DNA from 4 places in the Cytobacillus sp. IB215665 genome. Region 4 is predicted to be linked to each of the others. Evidence: predicted binding sites of a transcription regulator. Region 4 holds the regulator's gene; each other region holds the start of a gene.
What was found. The regulator LexA, encoded in region 4, represses DNA repair genes until DNA is damaged. The targets are predictions, from matches to a motif close to CGAACATATGTTCG.

Region 1 (3,222 bases), on a different contig from region 4:
TCCTTTTGAAGCATTGTCGATTCCATTTGCTGATATAGCACTATGGATCGCAGTATTTTTCACAATTTGGTCTGGGTGGGACTATTTTGCGAAAAATAAACATGTATTTGCTAACTCAAAGTAAACCAGCATATTGAGATGATAAGCCGAAGTAGTAAATTTTATGAGGATGAGACGGGTTTCCTTCTCATCCTCATAAAGTTAAAGGAACATAATGTAGCAGTCTTCAACCTGCTATAACACATGCTATTTTTACGGGGGGATGACATGAACGCTGAGATTATAGCAGTTGGATCAGAGTTATTATTAGGACAAATTGCGAATACAAATGCACAATTCCTATCGAAACAATTAGCAGAGCTAGGAATTAATGTTTATTTTCATACTGTAGTTGGTGATAATCAAGATCGGTTAAAAAGGGTCGTTGAAACAGCAAAGCAGCGATCAAAATTGATTATCTTCACTGGAGGGTTAGGCCCAACAAAAGACGATCTAACTAAGGAAACGATGGCATCTATGCTAAAGCAACAGCTAGTCACACATGAACAATCACTTAAAAGAATTGAAGCGTACTATGAAAAAGTAAATCGTAAAATGACAGACAATAACAAAAAGCAAGCTGTTATTCTAGAAAATGCAACGGTATTGCTTAATGACCATGGGATGGCACCGGGAATGGCTATAACGAAGGATCAAGTTACATATATGCTATTGCCAGGCCCTCCAAAGGAAATGCAACCAATGTTTTTGAAATACGGGACAGAATATCTCAATAACCTCTTAGGTGTTCGTGAGAGAATCATATCTCGCGTATTAAGATTCTTTGGAATTGGTGAGTCAAAGTTGGAAACTGAGATTGAAGATTTGATTGATAAGCAAGTGAATCCAACGATTGCTCCGTTAGCATCTGACTTTGAAGTAAAACTTCGATTGACAGCTAAACATTCCTCAGTAGACATAGCTAATGAGCTTCTTAATGATACAGAACAAGAAATACTAAGTCGTGTTGGTCAATATTTTTATGGTTATGAAAACACCTCACTATTAGAACATGCGGTAGCTGTTTTACAAGAAAAAAAAATGACGATATCTAGCGCTGAAAGTTTAACTGGAGGCATGTTCATGAGTGAGTTAATAGCTGTTCCTGGTTCTTCATCTGTAGCTAAAGGTGGAATTGTAGCTTATACGAATGATATGAAGGAAACATTACTCAATGTTAACCGAACGACACTTGTACAGGAAGGTGCCGTCAGTAAAAAATGTGCACAACAAATGGCTGAGCATGTGAGGAAATCATGTAACTCTGACTGTGGAATTAGCTTTACTGGAGTTGCTGGACCACAAAGCGTGGAAGGTAAAGATGTAGGAACGGTCTTTATTGGGCTTTCGATCAATGATCATCCTACAGAAGTCTATTCATTGAAATTGGCTGGTTCTAGACAAATGATTAGAGAAAGAGCTATTAAATATGGATACTATTATTTACTCAAACAATTGAAAAAATAATAAGCTATGGGCTACCCAACTTTTGTAGTTTCTTTGAATTAAAATATACACACGAATATAATTAGTACGATGTGCATCTTTGCTACTATAAACCGATGACTGTTTAGTAAAACGATATCTATACCTGCTATTTAAGTAACTATAAGCAACAAAGTATACGAAAAGAGCCTAAGTTTTAGATCCCCAAATCTACTTTACCCAACAATGTTCTAGTTTGCTGATTGAATTCACTTTTGAATAAAAAAACGAATAGATGTTCGTTTTTTGCTTGGCAAATGTCCAAAAACAAGGTATAGTATAAGTAGTAATGGAGATGAGGAGGAATAAATGTGAGTGATCGTCAAGCTGCATTAGATATGGCGTTAAAGCAAATAGAAAAACAATTTGGTAAAGGATCAATAATGAAGTTAGGTGAGCAGTCGGAACGTCAAATCTCTACCGTTCCTAGTGGTTCATTAGCATTGGATGTTGCACTTGGAGCAGGTGGTTATCCACGTGGTCGTATCATTGAAATATACGGACCTGAAAGCTCTGGTAAAACAACAGTTGCACTTCATGCGATTGCTGAAGTGCAAGAACAAGGCGGTCAAGCTGCATTTATCGATGCTGAGCATGCGTTAGACCCTATTTATGCACAAAAGCTAGGTGTTAACATAGAAGAACTATTGCTATCTCAACCTGATACAGGTGAACAGGCGTTAGAGATTGCTGAAGCACTTGTAAGAAGTGGTGCTGTTGATATTTTAGTCATCGATTCAGTTGCAGCGCTCGTTCCAAAGGCTGAAATTGAAGGGGAGATGGGAGACTCTCATGTTGGCTTACAAGCACGTCTTATGTCTCAAGCCTTACGTAAGCTCTCAGGAGCAATAAATAAATCTAAAACGATTGCTATTTTCATTAACCAAATTCGTGAGAAGGTTGGTGTTATGTTTGGGAATCCGGAAACTACACCTGGTGGTCGTGCGTTAAAGTTTTATTCTTCAGTACGTTTAGAGGTTCGTCGAGCTGAACAACTGAAGCAAGGAAATGATATCGTAGGTAATAAAACGAAATTAAAAGTAGTAAAGAATAAAATAGCACCTCCGTTTAAAATAGCCGAGGTTGATATTATGTACGGTGAAGGAATTTCCAAAGAGGGAGAAATTCTTGATATGGGCTCTGAGCTCGATATTGTCCAGAAGAGCGGATCTTGGTACTCGTTTGAAGGTGAACGTCTAGGGCAAGGGCGAGAAAACGCTAAACAATTCTTAACGGAGAATGCGGACATATCAAAACAAATACACGAACAAATTCGAGAACACTACGGCCTTAACAATACAACAGAGCCGGTGGGCGACGATTCTCAAAGTGAACTCGAATTAAAAGAGTAAACAACATAAGCTCTAAAAGAAGGATACTACATGAAGTATCCTTCTTTTTCATTTACGCTGTTTTCGTATTAATAAAAAAAGCTAAACACAAATATAGCTATCGATCGGCGCATCATTTCTTATCAAAGATTATGAAAGTCATATAAAACTCATCAGTTATTTAAATGTAAGTGAAAAAATACAACAAAGTTTACGAAAAGTGCCTACATTTATCATTAGTTCTATTCAATAGCTTTCAACAACAGGACATAGTATGGTAAATCATCTACCAGTTTATAAGGTGGTAGGACTAAGGTTTGCAGAAAGTCTGTCGCTGTTCAAGTCAAGGTTTGTGCGCTCTCTTCCA
Region 2 (3,222 bases), on a different contig from region 4:
CTTATGTTATAGAAGTAACAACCGTTGCAGTCATAGACGTGAAGACTCATAATGTAATTGCTACGGTTGCGATTGAAAATCCAGTAAATGTTGTGTCTTTCACTCCTGATGGCAAATTAGCTTATGTTACCAGTAGACAAGAAATTCCATCTTTTACATTTGCTTCGGTCATAGATGTGAAAACTCACAGTGTGATTGCTACGGTGCAGATTAGTAATAATGCAAATGATGATCCACGTGCGGTGTCCTTCACACCTGACGGCAAATTGGCTTATGTTGCACACACAGAGCCCATGGGTAATGGAACTGTCTCGGTCATAGATGTGAAAACTCATAGCGTGATTGCTACAATACCAGTTGGAAGGGATACACGTGGTGTGTCTATCACGCCTGACGGCAAATTGGCTTATGTTATAAACACTGAGCCCATGGGTAATGGAACTGTCTCGGTCATAGATGTGAAAACTCATAGCGTGATTGCTACGATACCAGTTGGACGGGACTCAATTGCTATGTCCTTCACACCTGATGGCAAATTAGCTTATGTCATAAATAATGTGATTGACAATCCTGGATCAGTATCCGTCATAGATGTGAAAACTCATAATGTAATTGCTATGGTACCGGTTGGAAGGGCTCCATCTGGGATGTCTTTCACTCCAGATGGCAAATTGGCTTATGTCGTTAATTTTGAAAATCCCCCAAGTGTTATTGGAACCGTATCGGTCATAGATGTGAAAACGCATAGTGTGATTGCTGTGGTTCCTGTTGGAATACGTGCAAATGTAATTTCCATCACGCCTAACTGAGCCCATAGATTTATATTGGTTACATTTTAATTGTGAGGCTGTAATTGTAATTGTTAATACCTTTTCATTGTCCAAAAGCACAATGGAAGCTAATCTGCGATATACTAAAAGTAGTACTATTATGTAAATTAATAAGAGAACCCCTTCTCATCTCAGAAAAAATGAAACTAACAATACTCGTTAAAAAAGCAAATAAACAAATAAAACCCTCCATTTCTAATAACCACAATGTCCAATGAGTTGCATAAAAATGATTTTTGACCTATCGATTAATACAACCTTAACTAAAATACTTGCATAAAATAAAGTACTCCATCACTTTCACTCTCCCCTCTCTGATGTCTCCTCCTTTCATGAACAATAGGGAGGGTTACATACTCTTAGTGTTGCTATAACGCCCTCAGACGAAATTATCTTTTCATTAATGTACTTATATGATGATAGACACAAAATAAAAAATCCCCTACTCATAAAAGTAAAGGCAATGAAGTTGGAAATTCCCATCCGATTATAAATTATGATTTATTACCACCAATTGTGTGGACAGGACACTATAAAATTTTATTTTTTCTTTCAATAAACGAACATATTTTCGCATATAATAAGTACTGAGGTGATACGTTTGAAAGATAGAGGAATTATGAAATGGATGCCTGCATTTATTCAACCCGAACAAATGAAGATGATGAAAGAAGCTCAGGCTGATTATTATAAGCTAGAAAAACCTGTCTTAGATGAGCATGAAATTGAGGAAATTAATAGCACAATTCTGGAGGCTATTGAGTTTACACAAGAAGTGACTGTGACATATTTTGAGAATGGTTCTTTCAAGCCATGTATGGGATATATTCATTTTTTGGATCAATACAATAAACATATTAGAGTAATGGATAAATTTGAGGAAGTGCATAGAATTAAATTTGAGGACATAATAAACGTACAAATAATATAACAGCCCTACATGCTTGCAGGGCTGTTTTTTCGTGGAGTGAATATCTTGCTGTATTGTATATTATGCAAGAGTTGTTTTTTGTATTCGTTATTCTAAATAATATGGTTATGTACTATGTGTAGTTTCAATTTTACATTTCTGAAGAATTGGAACTATATATCTCAAGTCGAGGTAAGCATACCCGGAACTCATATTATTAGTCATGAGTTCCGTATATATCTTCCTTCATTATTCGAGCTTCTCTTTTTTTAGTGGCTCCTATTCTCCAGGCTCGCCTCCACCACAACAAACATTGCTAGCGACATTTGAAAAGTTGTACGATGGAAGTGTATTCGAATAAAAAGTTAGTAGGCTCCCTATAACCATCATAAGTAATACCTTTTTTCTCACTATTATCATTCTCCTAATCTAAATTCTAATTATTATGTAATGTCGAAAAACTATTTTATCATAAACATCTTTAAAATACCATTTTTTCTTTATTTTTCATAGGATTCCGTTTTATTTAAGTACACCTATAAAATTACAATTTTAACTATTCACTCACAGACATAATTACCTTTTCGTTTATATATTTAAAACATAGTTTAATGCAATTTAAAAAACCCCTACTCCGAAGAGTAGAGGTTATATGAGGCTAAGCAAATATGCAAATGCCGTGTAATTAAAAATATGTACTTCCTATACATATTGTGTGGGTAATGGAGCACATTCATGGTAGTCAATCATGTTGTTTTATTAAATATATATATAAAATTATAATTGTTAATATATTTATTCACGATAAAATTGTTCTTTTATTGTAAACTTCATCATCTCATCAATGTAAAAATCTTTTCTGTTATAAACAAAGGTAACTAACTATTTTTATACCTAAAAATTTCTAACTCTCAAATGATATTTACCTCCAATATTACCTGCAGGTGTATATACCTTAATTTTATATTTACCTGAACCATATAAGCTTAAATCTACTGAATATAACCTTTCCTGCGAACCAGCAGTAGTAGATTCTCCAATCAAACTTCCATCAGGAGCATATACTTTGTATTTATAGTTGTAACTATCATGTAAGTTATTTAACCAGAAATTACACTCTTCTCCCGTAGTTATATCTAAATTGACGTAATGAATAGTAGAGCTTTCATTGAGCACTTCTATCACACTAAGTGCAGCCTCAGCCGTGTTCTCTACAAAATTAGGAGCACTCCCATGACTTTTCAAGTCTTCTTCATACATGTATGAAGCTATCAATATACTCACAATACATAATGCAGTCACTAACCCAACCATTGGAAGTAACCTAAATACAGCCTTTTCTCTTTTGTGTTTTTTATTTAAACTTGACTCTATTCTCTGTCTTAGTTCAAATTGTTTTTGTGTATCCCATTGTATTCCATCATCCAAGGATTTCACACCTTTAAATGGATATTCTTTATGACGATTGCTCATAAATATATC
Region 3 (3,222 bases), on a different contig from region 4:
AAGTAAATCTTCACATCCATTAGCAAAAGCGATCATGAAAAAGTTTGCTGAAAAAGAAATAGCTTACGTTGAGGCAGATGATATAGAAACGGCAACTGGACGTGGTGTCATTGCGAAAATTAGTGACAAAACTTATTTTGTCGGTAATGAAAAAAGTATGCCTCACATACACTTTGATGAAAATAAACAGTTAGATATTGATCGCCTAAAGAGCGAAGGGCTCACACTAGTTATCGTCGCTGATCAACAGCATGTGTTAGGAATCTTTGGTATATCTGACGAGATACGTGAGGAAAGTAAAGTTGTTATGAAAGAGCTCCACAAAAAGGGTATAAAACATACAATTATGCTTACGGGTGATCACGGGAAAACAGCTGAAAAGGTAGCTAGAATAGTAGGCGTAACAGATTTTTACGCAAACCTTCTTCCAGAAGAAAAAGTAGATAAAATAAGAAATATACATGAGCATGGACAAGTAGCGATGATTGGTGACGGTATAAATGATGCACCTGCTCTAGCGGTCGCTGATCTTGGCATAGCGATGGGAAAAGGAACAGATAGTGCGATTGAAACGGCTGATATTGTTTTAATGCAAGACCATCTAGGTAAACTGCCCAGTGCTGTATCCATTGCGAAAAAGGTGAATAGAACGATTAAACTTAATATCACTTTAGCACTAGGGTTAAAAGTCATTGCGCTTTTATTAACAATCCCTGGCTGGCTAACTTTATGGATTGCCATTCTAGCAGACATGGGCGCCACAATCCTCGTGACACTCATTAGCTTAACAATTATGCTAGAAAAATAAGGGGTCTGACTCCCGCTGCGTTAATGTGTTGTAGCAGCTAGGGTCAGACCCTATAGTTTTGTATAATGATGTAGAATTAATTCAGTAATAAGAAAGTTTTTGCGGAAATACAAATACTCCTATTGTAGAGATGAGAGCATAATTATCCCCATCTATCAGAAATGTATAGCTCAAGAAAGCTGCTATTATAAAATAAATACCATACTATTGGATGAGAAAATGAAGCTTTTTCTTAAGTGTAAGTTACAATTTATTGATGTTTACCTTTCCCTGTGCTTGCTAAGTTTTCTTTAAAACTCTACATAATGCCATTCTACGATAAATAACAGAAACCTCTAAAAAATATACGAGGAGCGATACCCCGAGTGCAAACCTAGAAGTTATCCATTTAATATCATTTTCATCCATTTTAATCTTGTATCAATAAAAAATGTTGTTTCGTACTAACATATAAACAAGTACACAACTAGAGTTTCGCGGCATCTTTTCTTCTATAAAACGATGACTGTTAAGTAAAATGATGTTTTAATCTTCAATTATAGCAACTATTGCGACAAAGTTTACGAAAGGTGCCCTGTTATTTTCTTTCTTTAAAGTAATGGTGATTTGTTAAAAAACGAATATAAGTTCGTATTTTTGTTTAATTAATGATAAAATATGGTACAATGATAATACAACTACTACGGGATTGGGGGCTTTCGTCAAAAATGGATCAGTTCGAGTTAGTCTCAGCTTTTAAACCGTCTGGTGACCAGCCACAGGCAATTACTGAAATTGTAGACGGTATTACACAAAAGAAAAAGCATCAAACATTATTAGGGGCAACTGGTACGGGAAAAACGTTTACGATCTCTAATGTAATTAAGGAAGTTAATAAACCTACTTTAATTATTGCTCATAATAAAACGCTTGCAGGACAGCTATATAGTGAGTTTAAAGAGTTTTTTCCTAATAATGCTGTGGAATATTTTGTTAGTTATTATGACTATTATCAACCTGAAGCGTATGTTCCACAAACCGATACTTTTATTGAAAAGGACGCCAGTATAAACGATGAAATTGATAAGCTGCGTCACTCAGCAACTTCTTCATTACTTGAACGGAAGGACGTTATTATTATTGCGAGTGTATCTTGCATATATGGTCTAGGTTCCCCAGAGGAATATAGTGAGCTCGTCGTGTCATTACGTGTTGGAATGGAAATAGAGCGTGATCAAATGCTTAGAAAACTCGTCGATGTTCAATATGACAGAAATGATATTGACTTTAAGAGAGGAACGTTTCGGGTACGTGGAGACGTAGTTGAAATCTTTCCAGCATCACGAGACGAACATTGTATACGCATAGAATTTTTTGGAGATGAGATTGATCGTATACGTGAAGTCGACGCTTTAACAGGGGAAATTATCGGTGAGCGTGAACACGTGGCTATTTTTCCTGCATCACATTTCGTAACACGAGAAGAAAAAATGCAAATTGCCATGAAAAATATTGAACAAGAACTTGAAGAGCGTTTGAAAGAGCTTCGTGACGATGACAAATTACTTGAAGCCCAAAGAATTGAGCAACGTACTAGATATGATCTGGAAATGATGAGGGAAATGGGTTTTTGTTCTGGAATTGAAAATTATTCGCGGCATTTAACACTCCGTGAAGCGGGATCCACACCATATACGCTGATTGATTATTTTCCTGATGATTTTCTAATTGTTATTGACGAATCACATGTGTCATTACCACAAATTCGAGGTATGTTTAACGGTGATAAAGCTCGAAAGCAGATGCTTGTAGATCATGGTTTTCGGTTGCCATCAGCATTAGATAACCGCCCGTTACGTTTTGAAGAGTTTGAGGAGCATGTGAACCAAATAGTCTATGTATCAGCAACACCTGGTCCTTATGAATTGGAGCATTCTCCTGAAATGGTTCAACAGATTATTCGCCCAACAGGGTTATTAGATCCATTAATCGATGTGCGCCCAATTGAAGGACAAATTGATGACCTTATCGGGGAAATTCAAGTGCGTATAGCGAGAAAAGAACGCGTGCTAGTTACAACATTGACAAAGAAAATGTCAGAGGACCTAACAGATTACCTCAAAGAAATAGGCATAAAAGTTACATATCTCCACTCAGAAATTAAAACGCTTGAACGAATAGAGATTATACGTGATCTCCGACTTGGTAAATTTGATGTACTCGTTGGTATAAATTTATTAAGGGAAGGTTTAGATATACCAGAAGTTTCTCTAGTTACTATTTTAGACGCCGATAAAGAAGGATTCTTAAGATCGGAAAGGTCGCTAATCCAGACAATGGGAAGGGCTGCACGTAATGAAAACGGTAGAGTCATTATGTATGCCGATCATGTGACCAATTCAATGGATATTGCCATTAAAGAGACGAAGCGGCGT
Region 4 (3,222 bases):
CCTCTCAGGTCTATATCCTTCTTCGATAGCTCGTTTCATTCCCCGTTTAATTTTTAAATTATGTATTTTTCGTTGATATTCCTCAACAATGCTGACAATTTCCAACATCATGGAATCAGCTTCAGACAATTGTAACTCTCCATGATGATGAACTGTGTATATTTTAACTTGTTCTTTTAAAATAAAATGCAGCAAAGCTATTCTAGCATTACCCCTACCTAGCCTCGTCTCATCTTGTATTAAAAGGGCATCGATATGCTGTTCCTTAATTTCATTCAATAACTCATAAATGCCATCTCTATCCATGTCATATCCACTTGCTCTTTCTACTACCACTTTCTTCACATCAAAATGATAACTGTTTGCAAGCTGAAGTAATTCTTCCTTTTGTCGTGTTAACGATGTCTCCTGTGTTTGTTTATTTGTACTAACACGACAATATATTATTGCTTTTTCCATTTCTACCTCCGATTAATTGTTAACAGCATAAGTATCATACATTTTATTACCTTCTGATTTTAACACTGGAATATAAATTTCATCACCATAAAAAATTCTATCAGGAGCTATTTGATTTACATCCTCTACCCAACTTATAAAGTCATTGATTGATAAATCGTGACTGTTACTATACTCGGACGCAATATCCCAAAGTGTATCTCCATCTTCTACTTTAATAGTAATGTAATCATTTTTCTCGATATCTTTATAAGAAGTAATTAGTGCAAAAGCAAAGCCGATAAAAACAGTAAAAAACAAGATATAGTAAATTTTAGATTGTTTCATAATAAGTCCCCCTGATTAACAGAATACATGTTCGTTTTTAGTTATTGTATACGAACAAATGTTTTATGTCAACATTTTTACGAACTTACGTTTGTTATACATAACAAGTCGTGCTATAATGAATGAAAGTAAAATCTTTCTAGTATATCCTTACAGTGTTAATAGACGATGTTAATTTTTAAATGTTATGAACGGGTATACATGCTAACAATAGAAAAGATTATTATAATGAGGTGCTAACGATGGCAAAATTATCGAAAAGGCAACAAGACATACTAGATTTCATAAAACAAGAAGTACAATCAAAGGGATATCCACCTTCTGTTAGAGAAATTGGAGAAGCGGTAGGGCTAGCTTCAAGCTCAACAGTTCATGGTCATTTATCTCGTCTAGAAAGTAAGGGACTAATCCGTAGAGACCCAACGAAACCTAGAGCAATTGAAATATTAGATTTAGATCCTGCTGATGTAATCCCAAAAAATAACGTAATGAATGTGCCAATCATAGGAAAGGTAACAGCTGGTCAACCAATAACAGCGATTGAAAATGTTGAAGAATACTTCCCTCTTCCTGATAAACTTGTATCTCCTGACGAAAATGTTTTTATGCTTGAAGTAATGGGAGATAGCATGATTGAAGCTGGTATATTAGATGGGGATCACGTCATTGTTCGGCAACAACAAACTGCTTCCAATGGAGATATCGTTGTTGCAATGACCGAAGATGATGAGGCAACAGTTAAGAGATTTTTTAAAGAAAAAGACTACATAAGACTTCAGCCAGAAAACTCAACTTTAGAACCTATTATTCTTCGTAATGTAGCTATATTAGGAAAAGTGATCGGGGTGTATCGTACGATTCATTAAACATTATGATACATAACGAATGTATGATCTACTCTTTGACAAATAGTCACTTTTAAAAGGTTGTACCAATCAGTTCGATTAACATACAGGTTAGCTGTCCACAATGCTTTTTAATGTATTCATACGATCTCATATTATAATCCAATCCTTAGCTTAGAACGTCAGAGCTAAGGATTTTTTCGTCATATAGTAAGCTCCCTGCCAACTTATTTTTATTTGCTATTTTCACAATGGTTGCTGCTTTTTAGTTTTAAGATATACACACGTATATATAGTGTTCGAGACACCTTTTCTACATTTTTAATTATTGATCTCCTATAAAACTAATAACACTGTCCATTTTTAGTAAAAAAACAAAGTTCACGAAAAAAGTCTTTAGTTTTAACTTTATCATTCAATGAATTTCTTAGTAACTTGCTCTCATATTTCCCACACTATGACCATTAATTTTATGCTTATTACCCCGGATTAGACTTGACGGTCTAGACCATACGGTCTATTATGTATAATAAGGAAGCAGCATTAACTATTAGGCCATTTCCACATAGCGTGTTTTACTTAACTAAAACACAAACTCGAATACAGCTAGATTTCGTGCCATCATTTCACATATAAAACAATGTATATTGAGTAACGACGTCTATATCTTCAGAATAAGGATTTAAAGCAACAAAGTTTACGGACAGAGCTAACTATTAAGATTAAAAACTTGTAGGAGATGATGTAATTGACGCAAGGATTTAATAAAGAATTCGAACACTCAGATGACTTAATGCAAGCAGCATTAAATGAATTTGTGGAAAAAGGCTATGACAAAGCCTCATTAAATCATATATTGAAGACGGCGAATATGAGTAAGGGATCATTTTACTATCATTTTAACAACAAGGAAGATCTTTACTTAAATCTCATAGACATGTTAATTCATAAAAAGCAAGAATTCCTTGTCAAAGTTATGAAGCCAAGTGATTATTCCAAAGACATTTTTACAATATTTAAAACACAAATCCAGGTTGGAATGCAATTTGCCAATAAATACCCAGATATTAACCGTTTTGCAAACAGCTTTATTAAAGAAAAAGGAACTGACATATACGAAAAGGCATTGACAAGGCATAATTTTCAGGATAATGATCAAATGAACAAGCTCATTGAAGCATCCTATAACAAAGGTGAAATAAGGCAGACACTACCACTCGAATTCGTCCAATCATTAATTGGCTTCTTGTTCACTAATATTGTGGATGTAGCTGATATGTCAAAGCCTGACAACTATGAATCAAGCCTAAACTACTTAATTGATTTCCTGAAAAATGGCCTGGCAGATCAGTGATGATCAAAACTATCACATGTTGACATCAGCAAAGTAGTTGAAGATTCAAGTCTTTACCTAACCACCTGATAATTTGGAGTAAGATAAATAAATGCTACATCTGTGCATCGATGAAGTTATAATTCCTTTCTGCCTTCAATTAGTTTTCAAAATAACAAGCTTAATTTGAAAAGGAGAGTTATTACATGGCTCAATTTGATTATCCTGTAGGATACCATGATTTTCATAAAACAAAAA

Region 1: a site for LexA is predicted at 1,753-1,766, ahead of recA (recombinase RecA). Genes of this name have one in related genera too.
Region 2: a site for LexA is predicted at 1,391-1,404, ahead of SLH52_RS08265 (YolD-like family protein). Genes of this name have one in related genera too.
Region 3: a site for LexA is predicted at 1,426-1,439, ahead of uvrB (excinuclease ABC subunit UvrB). Genes of this name have one in related genera too.

What each region holds. Positions count from the first base shown of each region.
Region 1 is NZ_JAXBME010000004.1:382,840-386,061, forward strand. Features, by position in the region: gene pgsA (CDP-diacylglycerol--glycerol-3-phosphate 3-phosphatidyltransferase) at 1-124, shown strand, start outside; gene SLH52_RS08130 (competence/damage-inducible protein A) at 268-1,506, shown strand; gene recA (recombinase RecA) at 1,836-2,876, shown strand.
Region 2 is NZ_JAXBME010000004.1:417,458-420,679, reverse strand. Features, by position in the region: gene SLH52_RS08270 (cytochrome D1 domain-containing protein) at 1-809, shown strand, start outside; gene SLH52_RS08265 (YolD-like family protein) at 1,432-1,761, shown strand; gene SLH52_RS08260 (hypothetical protein) at 2,020-2,151, opposite strand; gene SLH52_RS08255 (hypothetical protein) at 2,635-3,213, opposite strand; gene SLH52_RS08250 (RNA polymerase sigma factor) at 3,197-3,222, opposite strand, start outside.
Region 3 is NZ_JAXBME010000001.1:411,094-414,315, forward strand. Features, by position in the region: gene SLH52_RS01710 (heavy metal translocating P-type ATPase) at 1-808, shown strand, start outside; gene uvrB (excinuclease ABC subunit UvrB) at 1,516-3,222, shown strand, end outside.
Region 4 is NZ_JAXBME010000016.1:79,707-82,928, forward strand. Features, by position in the region: gene SLH52_RS17495 (recombinase family protein) at 1-459, opposite strand, end outside; gene SLH52_RS17500 (LysM peptidoglycan-binding domain-containing protein) at 472-786, opposite strand; gene lexA (transcriptional repressor LexA) at 1,029-1,652, shown strand; gene SLH52_RS17510 (TetR/AcrR family transcriptional regulator) at 2,380-2,985, shown strand; gene SLH52_RS17515 (alpha/beta fold hydrolase) at 3,171-3,222, shown strand, end outside.